Regions from separate parts of the Streptomyces sp. NPDC097107 genome, predicted to be linked through region 1. Evidence: riboswitches for the same ligand, from Rfam matches in the RefSeq annotation. Region 1 holds a riboswitch; the other holds the start of a gene.
What was found. Region 1 has a riboswitch for cobalamin ahead of ACIQ1J_RS13615 (energy-coupling factor ABC transporter permease). Riboswitches for the same ligand answer to the same signal wherever they lie in the genome.
Positions count from the first base shown of each region.

Region 2: linked by a shared signal. The riboswitch ahead of ACIQ1J_RS32530 (ABC transporter substrate-binding protein) and the one ahead of ACIQ1J_RS13615 (energy-coupling factor ABC transporter permease) in region 1 are both predicted to bind cobalamin.

Region 1 is NZ_JBIWEF010000005.1:189,945-197,753, forward strand. It holds gene ACIQ1J_RS13585 (hypothetical protein) at 1-63, opposite strand, end outside; partial or broken gene ACIQ1J_RS13590 (hypothetical protein) at 332-418, opposite strand; gene ACIQ1J_RS13595 (MFS transporter) at 688-2,304, shown strand; gene ACIQ1J_RS13600 (ATP-binding cassette domain-containing protein) at 2,332-3,189, opposite strand; gene cbiQ (cobalt ECF transporter T component CbiQ) at 3,186-3,935, opposite strand; gene ACIQ1J_RS13610 (energy-coupling factor ABC transporter substrate-binding protein) at 3,936-4,274, opposite strand; gene ACIQ1J_RS13615 (energy-coupling factor ABC transporter permease) at 4,271-4,978, opposite strand; cobalamin riboswitch at 5,008-5,192, opposite strand; gene ACIQ1J_RS13620 (potassium channel family protein) at 5,296-5,781, opposite strand; gene ACIQ1J_RS13625 (chloride channel protein) at 5,859-7,223, opposite strand; gene ACIQ1J_RS13630 (hypothetical protein) at 7,472-7,809, shown strand, end outside.
Region 2 is NZ_JBIWEF010000019.1:399-8,207, forward strand. It holds gene ACIQ1J_RS32520 (ABC transporter ATP-binding protein) at 47-832, opposite strand; gene ACIQ1J_RS32525 (FecCD family ABC transporter permease) at 829-1,944, opposite strand; gene ACIQ1J_RS32530 (ABC transporter substrate-binding protein) at 1,941-2,966, opposite strand; cobalamin riboswitch at 3,015-3,136, opposite strand; gene ACIQ1J_RS32535 (class I SAM-dependent methyltransferase) at 3,227-3,976, opposite strand; gene ACIQ1J_RS32540 (MDR family MFS transporter) at 3,945-5,213, opposite strand; gene ACIQ1J_RS32545 (ATP-grasp domain-containing protein) at 5,206-6,459, opposite strand; gene ACIQ1J_RS32550 (cysteine synthase family protein) at 6,456-7,478, opposite strand; gene ACIQ1J_RS32555 (hypothetical protein) at 7,475-7,809, opposite strand, start outside.

The sequences.
Region 1 (7,809 bases):
CGGCACGGCGGTGTGGAAGACGCCCGCGCGCCGACCACGGGCGGATGCCGGCGAGCCTGTCACGGGCCGGGGCGAGGATCGCGCTCACCCCTTCCGGTCCGAGGCCGCGGTGGCGGGCGACGGCGATGAGCGTGCCGTAGCGGTCGCCTATCGGCCACAGACCGAGGACGAACCGGGCCAGGGCGACGGCGGGATCGTCGTCCGGGGCCGGCGCGTCCGTGCCGCCGATGGCGTGCAGTACCGCATCCGCGGCCTCCTCGACGAGCCCTCCGACCAGGGCGTCCCGGCCGGCGAAGTGGCCGTAGAGGGTGCGGCGTGCCACGCCGGCGGCCGCGGCGATCTCCGTGAGGCTGCTGTCGGGGTCGCGGCCCAGCTCCCGCTCGGCCGCTCGCAGGATGCGGGCGCGTGTGCTCGTCACGTCGGTACCTCGTTCGGAAAGGGCGCTTGACGCGAGGTGCGCCCGGTGGAAATGGCTCGTTGGGAGGGGCCCGTTGGCAGGGGGCCCGTCGGCAGTGACCGGCCGGGCCGAGACCCGTCGGCAGTGACCGGCCGGGCCGAGACCCGTCGGCCGGGCCTCCCTGATATTTGCACGCCACTGTGCAACAAACTACTCTGTCACCAGTCTGCACATCAATGGGCAATTAACTTGCCCCTCGCTCGCTTGCCCTCTTTTCCCGGGAGCCCCCCATGCCCCTCCTAGCCACCACACCCGTCGACAAGATGACCGGGCCCTACACGCGGCGCTGGTGGGCGCTCCTCGTGCTGTGTCTGAGCCTGCTGATCGTGGTCATGGCCAACACGTCCCTGATCGTGGCCGCGCCGGACATGACGACCGACCTGGGCCTGAGCAGCAGCGACCTGCAGTGGGTCATCGACGGCTACACCGTCCCGTACGCCGCGTTGATGCTGGTGCTGGGCTCGATCGGCGACAAGTACAGTCGCCGAGGCGCACTGATCACCGGCCTGGTGATCTTCGCCGGCGGTTCGGTGATGGGCAGTCTGGTGGACGAGACCGGGCTGGTCATCGCGGCCCGGGCGATCATGGGCGTCGGCGCCGCCGTCGTCATGCCGGCCACGCTGTCCCTGCTGGTCGCGGTCTTCCCGAAGGGGGAGCGGGCCCGCGCCATCACGGCCTGGACCGCCACCTCCGGCCTCGCCATCGCGGTCGGTCCGCTGGTCGCCGGATGGCTCCTGGAGGACCACGCCTGGGGCTCCACCTTCTTGGTCAACGTCCCCATCGCGGTCGCCGCCGTCGTCGGCGCGCTGATCCTCGTACCGCCGTCCAAGGCGGCCGGCATGGGCCGGATCGACTACGTGGGCGGCCTGCTCTCCATCGTCTCCGTCGGCAGCCTGGTCTACGCGAGCATCGAGGGCCCGCACTTCGGCTGGGGCGCCGGCCCGGTCGCCGCGGCCGTCGCCGCGGGCCTCGGCCTGGTGGCCTTCGTGTGGTGGGAGCTGCGCCATCCGCACCCCATGCTGGACGTGCGCAGGTTCCTGCTGCGGCCCTTCAGCGGCTCGATGCTGGCGGTGCTGTTCTTCTTCTTCGGCACCTACGGCGCCATCTACTACGCCACGCAGTTCCTGCAGTTCGTGCTCGGCTACGGCGCTCTGGAGACCGGCGTGCGCCTGCTGCCGCTGGCCGGGGCCGTGTTCGTCGGCGCCGCGGCGACCGGGAAGCTGACGCCGAGGCTGGGCGTGAAGGCGATGGTGGGGTCCGGCATGGTGATCGGCACCGCCGGTGTCCTCCTCCTGGTCCTCATCGAGAAGGACTCGACGTACGCCGACTTCCTGGCCCCGATGCTGCTCCTCGGCCTCGCGATCGGGCTGAGCGTGTCCCCGGCCACCGACACCATCATGGGCTCCTTCCCGGAGAGCGAGCTGGGCGTCGGCGGCGGCGCCAACGACACGGCCCTGGAACTCGGCGGCTCGCTCGGGATCGCCGTGCTGGGCTCCCTGCTCGGTACCGCCTACCGGGACGAACTCGCCGACCTGGTGGGCAACCGGCTCCCGGCCGCCGCGCTGGACACCGCCCAGGACTCCGTGGGCGGCGGGCTGGCCGTCGCCGAGCGCCTCGCGACGGACCCCGCCGCCGGTCCCCAGCAGGCGCAGGCCCTGGCCGACGCCGTGAACCAGTCCTTCGCGCACGGTGTCGCCACGACCAGCCTCGTCGGCGGAATCATCATGGCCGCCGGCACCGTGATCGTCCTCGCCGTCCTCCCCGGCCGCCGCGGCACCCGGCAGTGGCCCGAGGAGGAGACGACCGAGGCGGCCCGGGACGCGGAGTACAGCGACTCGGCGCGCTGAGCCCGAGCCACCCCGGCCGCCGCCCCGTCAGTCGGTCAGGGCGGCCAGCTCCTCCGCCGTTCGGGGGCCCGCCGCAGAGCCCGTCAACAGGCCCTGCGCGCGCAGCAGCCGGGCCGCCGCGACGCCCCACGGCAGACGCAGCCCGGCCTGCCGCAGCAGCTCGGCGCGGGCCAGCGTCGGGGCCGCGGGGCCGGCGTGCACGCCGGCCGGGGTGAGCAGGGCCGCGTCGTCGGACCAGCGCAGGGCGAGGTCGACGTCGTGGGTGGCCATCACCACGGTGGTGCCGCCCGCGCGGAGCCGGTCCAGGGTGGCGAGCAGCCGCTCCTGGCCATCCGGGTCGAGCCCGGCGGTCGGCTCGTCGAGGATCAGCACCCGGGGGCGCATCGCGACGGCCCCGGCGATCGCGGTCCGCTTGCGCTGGCCGTAGGACAGCAGGTGGGTGGGGCGGTCGGCGAGCGCGGCGATGTCCAGCGCGGTGAGCGACTCCTCGACCCGGGAGCGGACCTCCGCGTCGGACAGGCCCAGGTTCAGCGGCCCGAAGGACACATCCTGCGACACCGACGCCGCGAACAGCTGGTCGTCCGGGTCCTGCACCACCAGTTGCACCGTGGTCCGCAGCCGGGTCAGCCCCTTGCGGTCGTACGTCACCGGCTCCCCGTCGACCGCCAACGACCCCGCGTGCGGCCTGAGTCCGCCGCTGAGCAGCCGCATCAGCGTGGTCTTGCCGCTGCCGTTGCGGCCCAGCAGCGCGAGCGCCCGCCCCTCGCGCACCGCGAAGTCCAGGCCGGCGAGCACGGCCGGGCCCTCCTCGTACGCGAAGGACACGCCCCGCAGGGCGACCGGAAACGACGCGGCCGCCTCGCCCCTCTCGATCGTCTCGCTCACGACAGCGGCCTTTCCAGTACGAGGGTGAGGGCGGCCAGCGCCGCCAGCAGCGCGACGCTCGCCGCCGTGAAGGGCGCGGAGACGCGGGCCTCGGGCACCAGGACGCGCAGCGTGCCGTCGTAACCGCGCCCGGCGAGCCCCGACTGGAGCCGTGCCGCCCGGTCGAAGGCCCGCACGAACGCCGTGGCGCCGAGCCCGCCGAGCGAACGCCAGGCGGCGGCCCGGGTGGTGTGGCCCAGCCGCGCGGCCTGCGCCTCCCGTACCCGGCGCACGGAGTCCAGCAGCAGGAAGCTCATCCGGTACGTCACCAGCGCCACGTCGACCACCGGCGCGGGCACCCCGGCCCGCACCAGGCGGGGCAGCAGGTCGGACATCGGCGTGGTGAACGCGAAGAGCAGCACCCCGAGGGAGGCCGCCGAGGTACGCAGCAGCAGCTCACCGGCGCGCACCGGGCCGCCGTCCGCCGCCGTCAGGAACCCGTCCGGGCCCCCGACCTGCACCAGGAGCGGCAGCGCCCCGGTCACGCAGAAGCCCAACGGCACGCGGTACGCCCGCCACAGCCGGCGGCCGGGCACTCCCGCCGGGCCGAGCAGCAGGGCCAGCGCCGTCACCAGGACCAGCGCCGCGCCCGGCCAGGGCGGCAGCGAGATCGCGAGGACGGTCAGCCCCAGCCCGAGCACGGCCTTGTCCACGGGATGGCGGCGGCGCCAGCGACTGCTGTGCGCCGCCGCGTCGATCGGCAGCACTCAGTCCCCTTCGGGAGCGTCCCGCAGTGCCGCCGCCGTCCGCTCCTCGCCCTGCCGCCGGCCCCGGCGCAGCCCGAAGTAGTAGGCCAGCACACCCGCGCCGATCGCGGCCTGCACGGCGAACAGCGCCGACTCGATCTCCCCGGACGGCGGCTCGTACAGCGGCGAGAACCACGGCTCGTAGTCCGGCTCGATCTCCGTGATCGCCGTCTCCGCCTCGGCGTCGGCACCGGCGAACGGCTCCTCCTTGTGATCGCCGAGACCCAGCACCAGCGGCAGCACCGCGAGCGCGGCCACGGCGAGCAGCAGCAGGGCGTTGATCTTCGCGTTGCGGCTCATCGGGACACCGCCTCCGGCTCGTCGGTGCTGCTCTTGCCGGCCTTGGTCAACAGCACGCCCAGCCGCGTCAGTTCGCCCTTGCTGGACTGCACCAGCAGCCGCATCACGATGACCGTGAGCAGGCCCTCGCTCACCGCGAGCGGGATCTGCGTGACCGCGAAGATGGAACCGAACTTGCCGAGCGCGCCCAGGAATCCGCTGCTCGGGTCAGGGAACGCCAGCGCCAGCTGCACGCTGGTGACGCAGTAGGTCGACAGGTCGGCGACGAACGCCCCGAAGAACACCGCGACCATCAGCGGCACGTCGGAGCGGCGCAGCAGCCGGTAGACGGCGTAGCCGGCCCAGGGGCCCACGACCGCCATCGAGAAGACGTTGGCGCCGAGCGTGGTCAGCCCGCCGTGTGCCAGCAGCAGCGCCTGGAAGAGCAGGGTGATGGTGCCCAGCACCGCCATGATCGGCGGCCGGAAGAGAATGGCACCCAGACCGGTGCCGGTCGGGTGCGAGCAACTGCCCGTGACGGACGGCAGTTTCAGGGCCGACAGAACGAACGTGAAGGCGCCGGAGGCGCCGAGGAGCAAGGTGCTCTCCGGGTGCTCCCTGACCTCACGGGTGAGTGACCGTACTCCGTGGACGACGAACGGCGCGGACGCGACACCCCAGGCGATCGCGTGCGCCGGTGGCAGAAAGCCCTCGGCTATGTGCATGGCTCAGCAGACCCTCTCCAGCACCTCGTGGATGGACGACGCGCCTTGGCCGGTCTCCTGGCTTACGGGTACCACCGCCCGTGCTCCGCCTTCCCGGGTACAAGTACCCAGTGGCTGCCCGCGAGGGCCGGAGCCGGACTTCCCGATTCACAGTGGCGAGGGCCGCACCGGCATCACACCGGATTTCCCGTTCACCAAGGCGTGGCGACAGTAGTGCTCCCACCTGGGTGGTGACAAGCGGGCCTCCGGGCCGCCCGGCCCGGCGAACAGGCCTCGGTTTCGCGGAAACACCCGTCGGCCCGCGCTTCCGGCCGCCGTCAGCCGGGCCGGTCCCGCTCGGTCCGCCGGACCACCCTGTCGCGCACCCGTGTGGTCAGCGCGGTCGCGGCGGCGGTGAGGAACACGAAGCTGTAGGCGATCTGCAGGACGGTCACGATCCGCGCCGCCTGGCCCCGGGGGGTGATGTCCCCGTAGCCGACGGTGGCGAGCGTGACCACGGTGAAGTACAGCGCGTCGAGGCGGGTGCGCAGACCGGTGAACTCGCCCGGCTGCTTGGCGAGGGCGTAGTAGGTGGCCGAGAAGACGTGCACGCACAGGACGATCAGCAGGGAGATGACCACACCGGGCCGGGTCTCCGGGCGGTCGACGAGGACGTGACGGATCTGGCGGAGCAGCATCGCGGCCACGAACGTCAGCACCAGGGCGAACAGCAGCCAGCTCAGTACGGGACGCTGCGGGCCCAGATGGTCGAGGGGGAGGAGGAAGTAGGCCACGACCGTGGCCGCCGCGATGCCGGCCCGCACGAGCCAGGGCCGGGCGGCGCGCCAGGCGGTACCCGGGCGGGTGCCGCCCGCCCTCGTGGTGGTGGCCCGGCGCTCGGTCACCGTGCCGTCTCCGGCGCCGCTTTCGGCGGTTCCGCTCCCGCTCCCGGCTCTGTCCGGCGGACCAGCTGGGTGACGACGAAGGCGACCACCGACGCGGTGACGATCAGTGGCATCTGGTCGTACGCGTCCCCGCCCACCAGCAGCACCGCCAGCACCGAACTGGCCAGCGGCAGCCCGGTCACCGCGGCCGCCGCGGCGGAGATGCCGAGGGCGAGGGCCGGGGTCGCGCCGAAACCGGGCAGGCCGGAGCAGGCCATGGCGGTCGCCGTGCCCAGCAGCACGGCCGGGAAGATCGGGCCGCCGCGCAGACTGCCCAGCGCGATGCCCCAGGCCAGCCCCTTGCAGGCGACGAGCGCGACCAGCGCGCCCACGGACCAGGCGTGCGGGTCCGCGGCTAGCTGGGCCAGGGTCGCCTGCCCGGACAGCGCCGCCTCCGCCGGGGAACGGCCGGTGATCAGGGCGTACGCGGCGAGGCAGACGCCGACCGCCGTGGCGCAGGCGACGGTGCGCAGGGCCGTGCGGTGCCGCGTCCAGGAGACGGTCCGGTGGCCCAGCTCGCGGCCCAGCGTGATCAGCACCGCGATCAGCGCCGCCGTCGGGACGCCCCACAGGAAGTCACCCGCGTCCGGGTTGGCGCTCGGCGGCACGTCCTGCAGGGTGAGCGCGCCGATCTTCAGGCCGGTCCACTGACCGAACCCGGTGAAGACCAGGGCGCCCGTCGCGCTGGCCAGCAGACAGGGCAGCAGGAGCACGACCAGTTGGGCACCGGCGAGCCCCGCGCCCTCGATGAGCAGCACCGCCGCCGCCACCGGGCCGCCGAGAATGGTCGAGATCGCGGCGGTGGAGCCGGCGGTCGCGAGGATCGCGCTCGCCCTCGGGTCGTCGGCCGCGCCCGCCCGCCGCACCGCCAGTAGGGCGAGCCCGCTGCCGACGGCCATCAGCGGGGCCTCGGGGCCCAGCACCACACCGAGCGGCAGCGTGGCGAGCGCCGCCAGGACGGTGCCGGGCAGCGCGCGGGGGCCGACGGGCGCGCCGCCCAGCCCGTTCACCGGCAGATGGCCGCCGCCGCCCGGCATCCGGGTCACGATCGGCGCCAGGATCAGCCCGGCGAGCACCAGTGCGGGCAGCGGCCACCACCAGGGCGGGGCGTCGTACCCGGCGGCCTCGGGCAGTGACGTCCACACCCAGTGCTGCAACTCGTGCTGGAGACCGACGAAGAAGAAGCAGGCCAGCGCGATGGGAACGCCCAGCAGTACGCACAGCAGCAACAGCCGCAGATAGCCGGGGCTGAGCAGGGTGCGCCGCAGTGACTGCTCGGCCCGGGCCGGTACCGCGTTCGCCGGCGCGGGATGAGTCGTCACGGGCCCTCCTGGTCCGACGGTCCGCCGTGCGCGTTCGCATGTGCGTTTCAGTAAACGCGAGACGGGGGAGGGCCGCACGCGCACGCTTCCGTTCCGGGGACCGCGACGCGGCCGGACCGGCTTCACCCGTGCGGCGGACCCGTATGGCCGCGGGAGCCGGGTGCCCGCAGGCTCGGAGGGACCTGTCGGCGCCCGGGGGCGCCGGTGGGGGCAGACCCGTACGGGGGACAACGGAAAGGACTCCGCTCATGAGCCAGCACGCCGCACCTTCTCCCGGCAGGCCGACGCACGGCGCAGCGGCCCCGCGGTCGGCGGACCGCACCAGCGGCTGGGTGACCGGCGGCGTCGTCTTCGCGGGCGTACTGCTGCTGCTGAACGGCGCCCTCGCCGTCCTCCAGGGCATCGCGGCCATCGCTGAGGACGACGTCTACGCCCGCGTCGGCAGCTACGTCTACGAATTCAGCCTCACCGGCTGGGGCATCATCCACGTCATCCTGGGCGCGGTGGTGCTCGTCACCGGCTACGGCCTGCTCAAGGGCATGGCCTGGGCGCGCTTCGCGGGCATCTTCCTGGCCTCGCTGAGCCT
Region 2 (7,809 bases), on a different contig from region 1:
TGGTACGGCACTAGGTCGCGCGGATGGGCATGGGCAGTCGGGGCCTTCAGCTGCGTGGCTCTTCGGGGAGGAACGTCACCTGCGGGGCGCCCGTGCGCGGATGGGTGGAGACTTCCGCCGCCACTCCGTAGACCTCGGCCAGAAGCCGCGGGGTGAGGACCTCGGCGGGCGGTCCGGAGGCGGTGACCTCACCGTCGTTGAGGACGTAGAGGCGGTCGCAGTAGTAGGCGGCCAGGTTGAGGTCGTGCAGGGCGAGCAGCACGGTGGCGGGCAGGCGGTGCAAGGCGCCGAGCACGGACAGCTGGTGGCGGATGTCGAGGTGGTTGGTGGGTTCGTCGAGGACGAGGAGGGTGGGCTGCTGGGCGAGGGCGCGCGCGATGAGGACGCGCTGACGCTCGCCGCCGGAGAGCCGGTCGAAAGAGCGGCCGGCCAGGTGGACGGCGTCGACCGCCAGGAGTGCGGAGTCGATGATCTCGGCGTCCTGGGGAGTGTCACCGGCGAGGAGCCGTTTGTGCGGGGTGCGGCCCATGGCGACGACCTCGCGCACGGCGAGATCGAAGTCGGCTGCCGAGTCCTGGACCACCGCCGCCACGGTACGGGCCAGTTGCCGCACCGGCAGCGACCAGGCGTCGCCGCCGTCGACGCGGACCTGACCGGTGTCGGGGCGCAGGACCCGGTAGACGGTGCGCAGGAGGCTGGACTTCCCGCTGCCGTTGGGGCCCACGAGCCCGATGGTCTCGCCCGGGCGGGCGGTCAGGGAGACGTCGCGCACCAGGTGGCGGGCCCCGGCGGTGAGCGTGACGCCGTCGACGTCCAGTGCGGTCGCAGTCATGCCACTCCTCGGTCGGTGCCGCGCCGGGCATCGCGGCGCATCAGCCACAGGAAGAACGGCCCGCCGCACAGCGCCGTGAGGACACCGACGGGTATCTCCATCGGTGCGGCGATCGTCCGTGCGGCGATGTCGGCCCAGACGAGGAAGACCGCTCCGCCGAGTGCCGCCGTCGGCAGGACCCGGCGGTGGTCGCCGCCGACGAACAGGCGCACGATGTGGGGCATCATCAGGCCGACGAAGCCGATCGGTCCGGCCGCCGCGACCAGCACTCCAGTGACGAGGGAGAGCACGACGAACAGCCGGGCGCGGAAGCGGGCCACGTCCAGCCCCATGGTGGTCGCCGCTTCCTCGCCTGCCAGCAGCAGGTTCAGGTTGCGGGCCTGCGCCATGAGGACGCCGACACCGAGCAGCAGGGCCGTGCTCGGCAGCCACAGCGTGCCCCAGTTGACCCCGCCCAGGCCGCCGAGGGTCCAGGCGAGGACCGCGCGGGCCTCGTTGCCCCGGTCGGTGGTGAGCAGCAGCAGATCGAGGACCGCCGTGAGCACCGCCGCGATCGCCACCCCGGACAGCACCAGCCGCGACGAGGTGATGCGCCCGCCGGTGCGGGCGGTGGCGTACACGAGCAGGAGCGCGCACAGGGCGCCCACGAAGGCCGCCACCGACAGGGAGAGAGGCCCGAAGACGGTGACGCCGAACACGATCACCGAGACGGCGCCGAGCGACGCCCCGGAGGAGACGCCGAGCAGGTAAGGCTCCGCGAGAGGGTTCCGCACCAGGGCCTGCAGCGCGGTGCCGATCACCGCCAGGCCGGCGCCGGTGACCACACCGAGCAGCACCCGCGGCGCCCGCACGTCCACCACGATGGTTTCCCGGGCCCTTGACCAGTCCGGATCCTGCCAGCCGGCGCCCAGCGCGTGCGTCACGATGCCCCACACCTGACCCGGCGGCACATGCACGGAGCCGATCGCGAGGCCCGCCGTGGCGGAGACGACGAGCAACCCGGTGAGCACCAGCAGCGTGACGGCCAGCCGCGTACGGCCCGTTCCCGAGCCGGTGGCCTTCGGCCGTCGCACCGTCTGTTCGGCGGGCCCGCCGGTGGTGGCCTGGGTCACCGGAAGCTCTCCGGGTGCAGCCCGCGGGCCAGGTCCTCGACCGCGTAGGCCGAGCGGATGCCGACCAGGGTGGCGGTCAGCGGCAGGACGACGAAACGCTTGTTCCTGACGGCGGGTACGTCGGAGAGCGCGGGCTGGGAGAGCAGGAACTCCTTCTTCTCCTCGACGCTTCCGGCACCGGCGTAGTCGTAGATGGCGATGACTTCCGGCTTGCGGTCGACGACCTGCTCCCAGGAGACGTCACCGAAGACGTCGTCGAGGTCGGTGAAGACGTTGTCGCCGCCGGCCAGCCGGAGCAGTTCGGTGCCCAGGCTCTTGCCGCCCGCGGTGAAGGCGCTCTTGTCGCCGCTGTCGTAGACGAAGACTGGCACCTCGGGCTCGCCCTCGACCTTGCCGGCGGCCTTGCCGGCGCGGCCTTCGAGGTCGGCGACCAGTTCGTCGGCCCGGTCCGGGACACCGAAGAGCGTGCCGATGGTGCGGATCTCGTCGTAGGTGTCCTTCATCGTCACCCGCTTCTCGCCGCAGTACTCGCGGTTGAGGTGGGTGTCGATGCCGGCGTCGGCGAACGCCTTGCGGGAGCGGCCCTCCTTCTCGTCGAAGGCGCTGCCGTAGCCGCCGTAGACGAGGTCGGGTTCGGCGTCCAGGACGGTCTCGAAGGACGGCTCTCTTTCCGCCAGTTCGGGGACGGACTCGTAGTCCTTCTTCAGCTCGGGCAGGACGGCGGAGTCGGGGAAGGCCGTTCCGACCAGGCGGTCCTTCAGGCCGAGGGCGAGCATGAGCTCGGCCGGGTGCTGGTGGATGGTGACCACCCGTGACGGCGGCCTGTCGTACGTCGTCCGCACACCGCAGTTGTCGATGGTGACCGGGAAGCCCGCGGGCACGGACGCGCCGGTCTTCGCGTCCCCACCGCTCTCGTCGGACGAACCGCAGCCGGCGGTCAGCAGTACTGATGTGAGAGACACGGCAGCGGCCGTGGCACGAAGGAACCCGCGCGTGCGGGCAGGGGTGAACAGCTGGGACACGTGAAGCCTCCTGGAGTCCGCGCTCCTTGGGACGGGCCCGCGACGGACCAGTGTCCTGACTCCCGGATCGACGTTCCCTCCGCCTTCCCGCGCCGTGCGCAGTGGCATGTCGGAGGGGTGCTCCCCGGTCACAGTGGCGGGACCGTGCCGGATTCGCACCGGCTTCCTGTCTCCCGTCGCGGCGATGACCAGGTGATCCTACGTTCCTCCGAACCGGCGGCGAAAGGGCGTGCGGACCCGGCCGCACGCCCGCGTCTTCGTCACGCTTCGCGGACCGCTCGCAGCACGAGCCGCTCGGCGTTCTCGTCGTAGGGGCGTCCGTCGAACCCGCCGAAGACCTCCACGCGGGCGAAGCCCGCCTCCTCGGCCATCCGCCGCAGCTCCACCGCGCTGTAGACGAACCACGTCAAGGTGGCACGCGTCACCCGATCACCCCGGACCAGTACCCACTCGCTGCGCAGCCGCGCCCACTCGTCCAGCACGGAGTCGGTCTGCACCATCAGGTCGCCGCCCCGCCGCACCACTTTTGGCGGGGTGACCCTGCGGGCCAGAAGCTCCTTTCCGGCGAGGTCCAGGACGAGCGTGCCGCCGGGGGCCAGGCAGGTGTGCATGGTGCGCAGTACGCGCGCGTTGTCGGCGGGGTCCTCGAAGTACCCGAAGGAGGTGAACATGTTGAGGACGACGTCGAAGCCGCCCGGTGCCTCGTACTCGCGTGCGTCGGCCCGGACGTACGTCACGTCGGCACCGGCGTCGGCCGTCCGCTTGCGTGCCCGGTCCAGCATGGCCGGGCTCAGGTCGACTCCGGTCACACGGTGCCCGCGGCGGGCGAGGGGCACGGTGAAGACGCCCGGCCCGCAGCACAGGTCCAGCACGCGTGATCCGTCGGGGAGGGCGAGCAGGGGAGAGGTGCCGAGCAGCTCCTCGGCCTGCTCGTAGCGCTGCTCGGAGAAGAGGAAGTCGTGGAACTCGGTCCAGAAGTCATCGTCCTGGAATCCGCCCGTCCGTGTCATCGCGCGTCAGTGCTCCTTCATGGTCGCCGTCGGGGAGAGGGCGCCGCGCCGTGCGGCGGCGCAGCGTGAGCAGCAGCGGAGGAAGCAGCAGACACTGGGCGGCTGCCAGCAGCCAGAACCAGCCGGTGTGTCCGGCCCGTTCGCCGAGGCCGTACACCTGTCCGCCCAGCACGCCGCTCGCGCAGGCGCCCAGGCCCGCGGCGAGCCGCTGCTGGCCGAAGACCACGGCGTCGGAGCGGGGGCTGCGGCGCAGTGCCTCCAGGTCGTTCTTGAGGAACAGCACGATGTCGCCGAGGGTGATCAGCGCGCCGCCCGCCAGCAGTGCCGTCCGGGTGCCGGCCGCCAGCACGGCCAGTCCCGCCGCCAGGCCCGTGAACCCGACCGTGAGGGCGAGGGCGTACGGCATGCGCCGGATCAGGCCGGACGCGAGCGGCTGTACGACGATGACCAGCGTGAAGCAGAGCAGCAGCACCACGCTGTAGAACGCGCTGGAGGCGCGCTCGACGGCGTACACCGCCAGGAAGTGCTGGAAGTGGAAGTAGAGGTAGAAGGCCAGCGCGTTGGCGGCGAACGGCAGGAGTGCGACGCCGGCGAGAAGACCCGTGCGGGCCGTTTCCTCCGATGTGGTGGGGTGCGTCCGGTCGGTTCCGGGCAGCCGTGCATGTCCCGCTGTGACCGCGAGGAACAGCGCCGTGACGGCCGCGAACAGCCAGCCGGGCGAGGACAGGACGAACGGTCCGGCGATGAGCGGGCCGACCGCCATCCCGGCGTTGAGTGCCGCGTTGCCCGCCGACAGGAACGCCGGACGGCGCTCGTCGTCGACGTCGTGCACGAGGTACGCCTTGTTGGCGGGCAGGTAGAGCGCGGCACCGCAGCACGTCAGGACCAGCGCCCAGACCGCGAGGGGCGGCCAGCGCAGGGCCAGCAGGAGGCCGGCGAAACCGGCGGTGCGTACGACGAGCGCCCACAGCATCGTGCGGCGCAGCCCGATCCGGTCCGCGAGGGCACCGCCGACGATGCCGCCGGAGAACTGCACGAGCGATGCCACCGCCAGGACGACGCCGACCGTGCCGAGCCCCATCCCGAGCCGTTCGTGGAGGAACACCGACATGAACGGCAGCACCATGAAGCTGCCGAGCGGGATGAGGAACGAGGTGAGCAGGAGGAACCGCAGCGGGCCGGTGAGCGGGAACAGTGAGGACCGCGGGCCCGGTCCCCGAGTGGTGCGCTCACCCACCGGGCGCCTCCCGGCCGGTCGGCTCGGGGAACGGACCAGTCAGTACACGCAGGGCGCCTGCTGCGGCCACCGCGCGGTGGGTGGCGAGTTCGGCGGTCTCGGCCTCGGCGTACACGATGCCCGCGTAGCCACGGCTGTCACCCAGGTGCTCGATGGGCTCGCCGACCCGCTTGACCGGGTACCAGGCGGGTGTTCCCGGCATGTCGGTGAGCCGGTCGAGCCCCTTGACGCCGGTGAACACCCCGGGGGCGGCAGGGTAGCCGAGAACGAAGGCGACGGCCGGACCGCCGGGACAGTCCGCGTCCATGAGACCGGGGCGGCGACCGAGCGCGGCCTCGATCATCGCCTCGTACACGTTGACGCCGAGGGCCCGGCACAACCCCTCCCCGACCAGCGCGCCCCCGATGCGCGGATTGACCTCCACCACTTCCGGACCGTCGGCGGTCAGTACGAACTCCACGTGAGCGAACCGGTCGGTGTAGCCGATGGCGGCGAGCACCCGGTCGAGCCACGACTCGAGTGATGTCCGCTCCTGGCTCGGGAACGCCACGGGAAAGGCGGTGATCTCCTCCCGGAAGTGCGGCTCCGGTGACATGAGCCGGCTGGAGACGCCCAGCAGTGTTGTGCGACCGTCCCAGGTGAGCGTCTCAGCGCTGTACACCGGGCCGCTGAAATAGGGCTCGGCGAACAACCGCCCCTTCAGGTCCCGGCCGGACGACTCCGCCAGCGCCGCGTCGAGTTCGCCCTCGTCCCGGACCAGCCACACGTTCTGGCTCCCGGTGCCCGCCGTGTCCTTGAGCACGAGCGGCAGCCCCGCCTCCTTCAGCAGCAGCCCGCGCGCCTCGCGGTCCGGGTCGGCGCCTTCTACGGCCCGTGCGCGAGTGAGACCCGCGGCGTGCAGCCTGTTGCGTACCGCGGCCTTGTCCCGGGTCAGCCGCAGGGCGGCTGGATCGAGCCCCGGCAGGCCGAGGCGTTCGGCGAGGGCGGCGCCGGTCAGAGTCCAGGTGTCGGTGGAACTGATCAGACCGCGCAGCCCCGGGGTGCGTCGGAGCAGAGCGGCGACCCGCTCCACGTCGAAGGTGTCGGTCACGACGACGTCGAGGGCGTCGCTGGGCAGCAGGTCCAGTTCGTAGGCGTAGTAGGCGGGGTCCCGGGTGAGGAGCAGCAGGCGCTCGCCGAGCCGGTCGGCGGCGCGGACCAAGTGGCCGAGGCCGAAGGTCAGTGACTCCAGGCAGGCCACGGTCATGCGGCACTCTCCTTCCGGGCTTCCGGGAGGGGAGTGCGCTGCCACTTCATCCTCGACCAGGGCATGGTCATCTCCTCCGGACTGCGGGCCTCGTGGGGCTTGAGCGCGGCCGGATCCAGGGCCTCGGCGTGCCGGGCGAACACGCGCTCCACGTAGCGGTGTCCGGTGTCGGCCCCTATCACCAGGTGCAGTCGGTCGGGGTGGCGGCGGGCCTCGTACGTCGCCGTCAGGTAGCCGGCACCGGTGGACAGTCCGGCGAAGACCGCGTGCTCGCGCAGCAGGGCGACGGCGCCGGACATGGCGTGGGTGAAGTCCAGCCAGTGCACGGTGTCGTAGAGATGGTGGCGGACGTTGTCGAAGACGATCGAGGAGCCGATGCCGGCGATGATCGCTTCGGGATCGTGATGGTCCTGGCTGCCGAAGGTGACGCTGCCGAAGGGCTGGACGCCGGCCAGACGCACCGAGGGGTCCGTCCTGCGCAGGCGTTCCACGATGCCGCCGGTCGAGGCTCCGGAACCCACGCCGCCGACGACGGTCAGCGGTGCGGCCGGAAACTCCGCCGCGATCCGGTCGGCGACCTCTTGGTAGCCGAGGTAGTGGACGTCGTCGTGGTACTGGCGCATCCAGTGGTGGCCGGGGCGCTCGGCGAGGATCTCGCGCACCCGCCGCACCCGGAGTTCCTGGTCGAGTTTGAGGTTCCGCGACGGTCTGACCTGTTCCACGGTGGCGCCGAGGATCTCCAGTTGGGCGAGGGTGGTGGCGTCGACGGTGGTGGACGCGACGATGTGGCACCGCATGCCGTACCGGTGGCAGGCCAGTGCGAGGGCGTAGGCGTAGATGCCGCTGGAGCTGTCGATCAGGGTCTGCCCCGGACGGACGGTGCCCCGCTCCAGCAGATGGCGGACCGCGGCCAGGGCCGAGTAGATCTTCATCGACTCGAACCTCAGCAGGACCAGCCCGTCGGTGAGCCGGACGAGGTCCGGGACTTTCAGGGCGTCGGCGATGTGGGGGTGGATCACCCGTAGCCTCCTTGGGCGAAGGTGCACTGGTGGCCGATCGAGTGGAAGAACGCGGAGAGTTCGGACTTGACCCCGGCCTGTGGGCGCGAGGCGAAGAGATAGCCGGCCAGGCAGCCGGTGTGCGCGACGAAGACGCCGTCGGCCCCGAACCGCTCACGATGGGCCTGCAGACTGCCGAAGGTCGCCTTGGGCAAAACCTCCTGGGACAGGGCGGCACTGACCGTCGCGGCACGGGCGACGGCGGCCGGGTCACCCGAGTCGAAACCCTTCACCAGATCGGTCAGGCACCGCTGGTACTCGTCGCCGCGCCGCCGGTAGTGGTCCAGGAGCA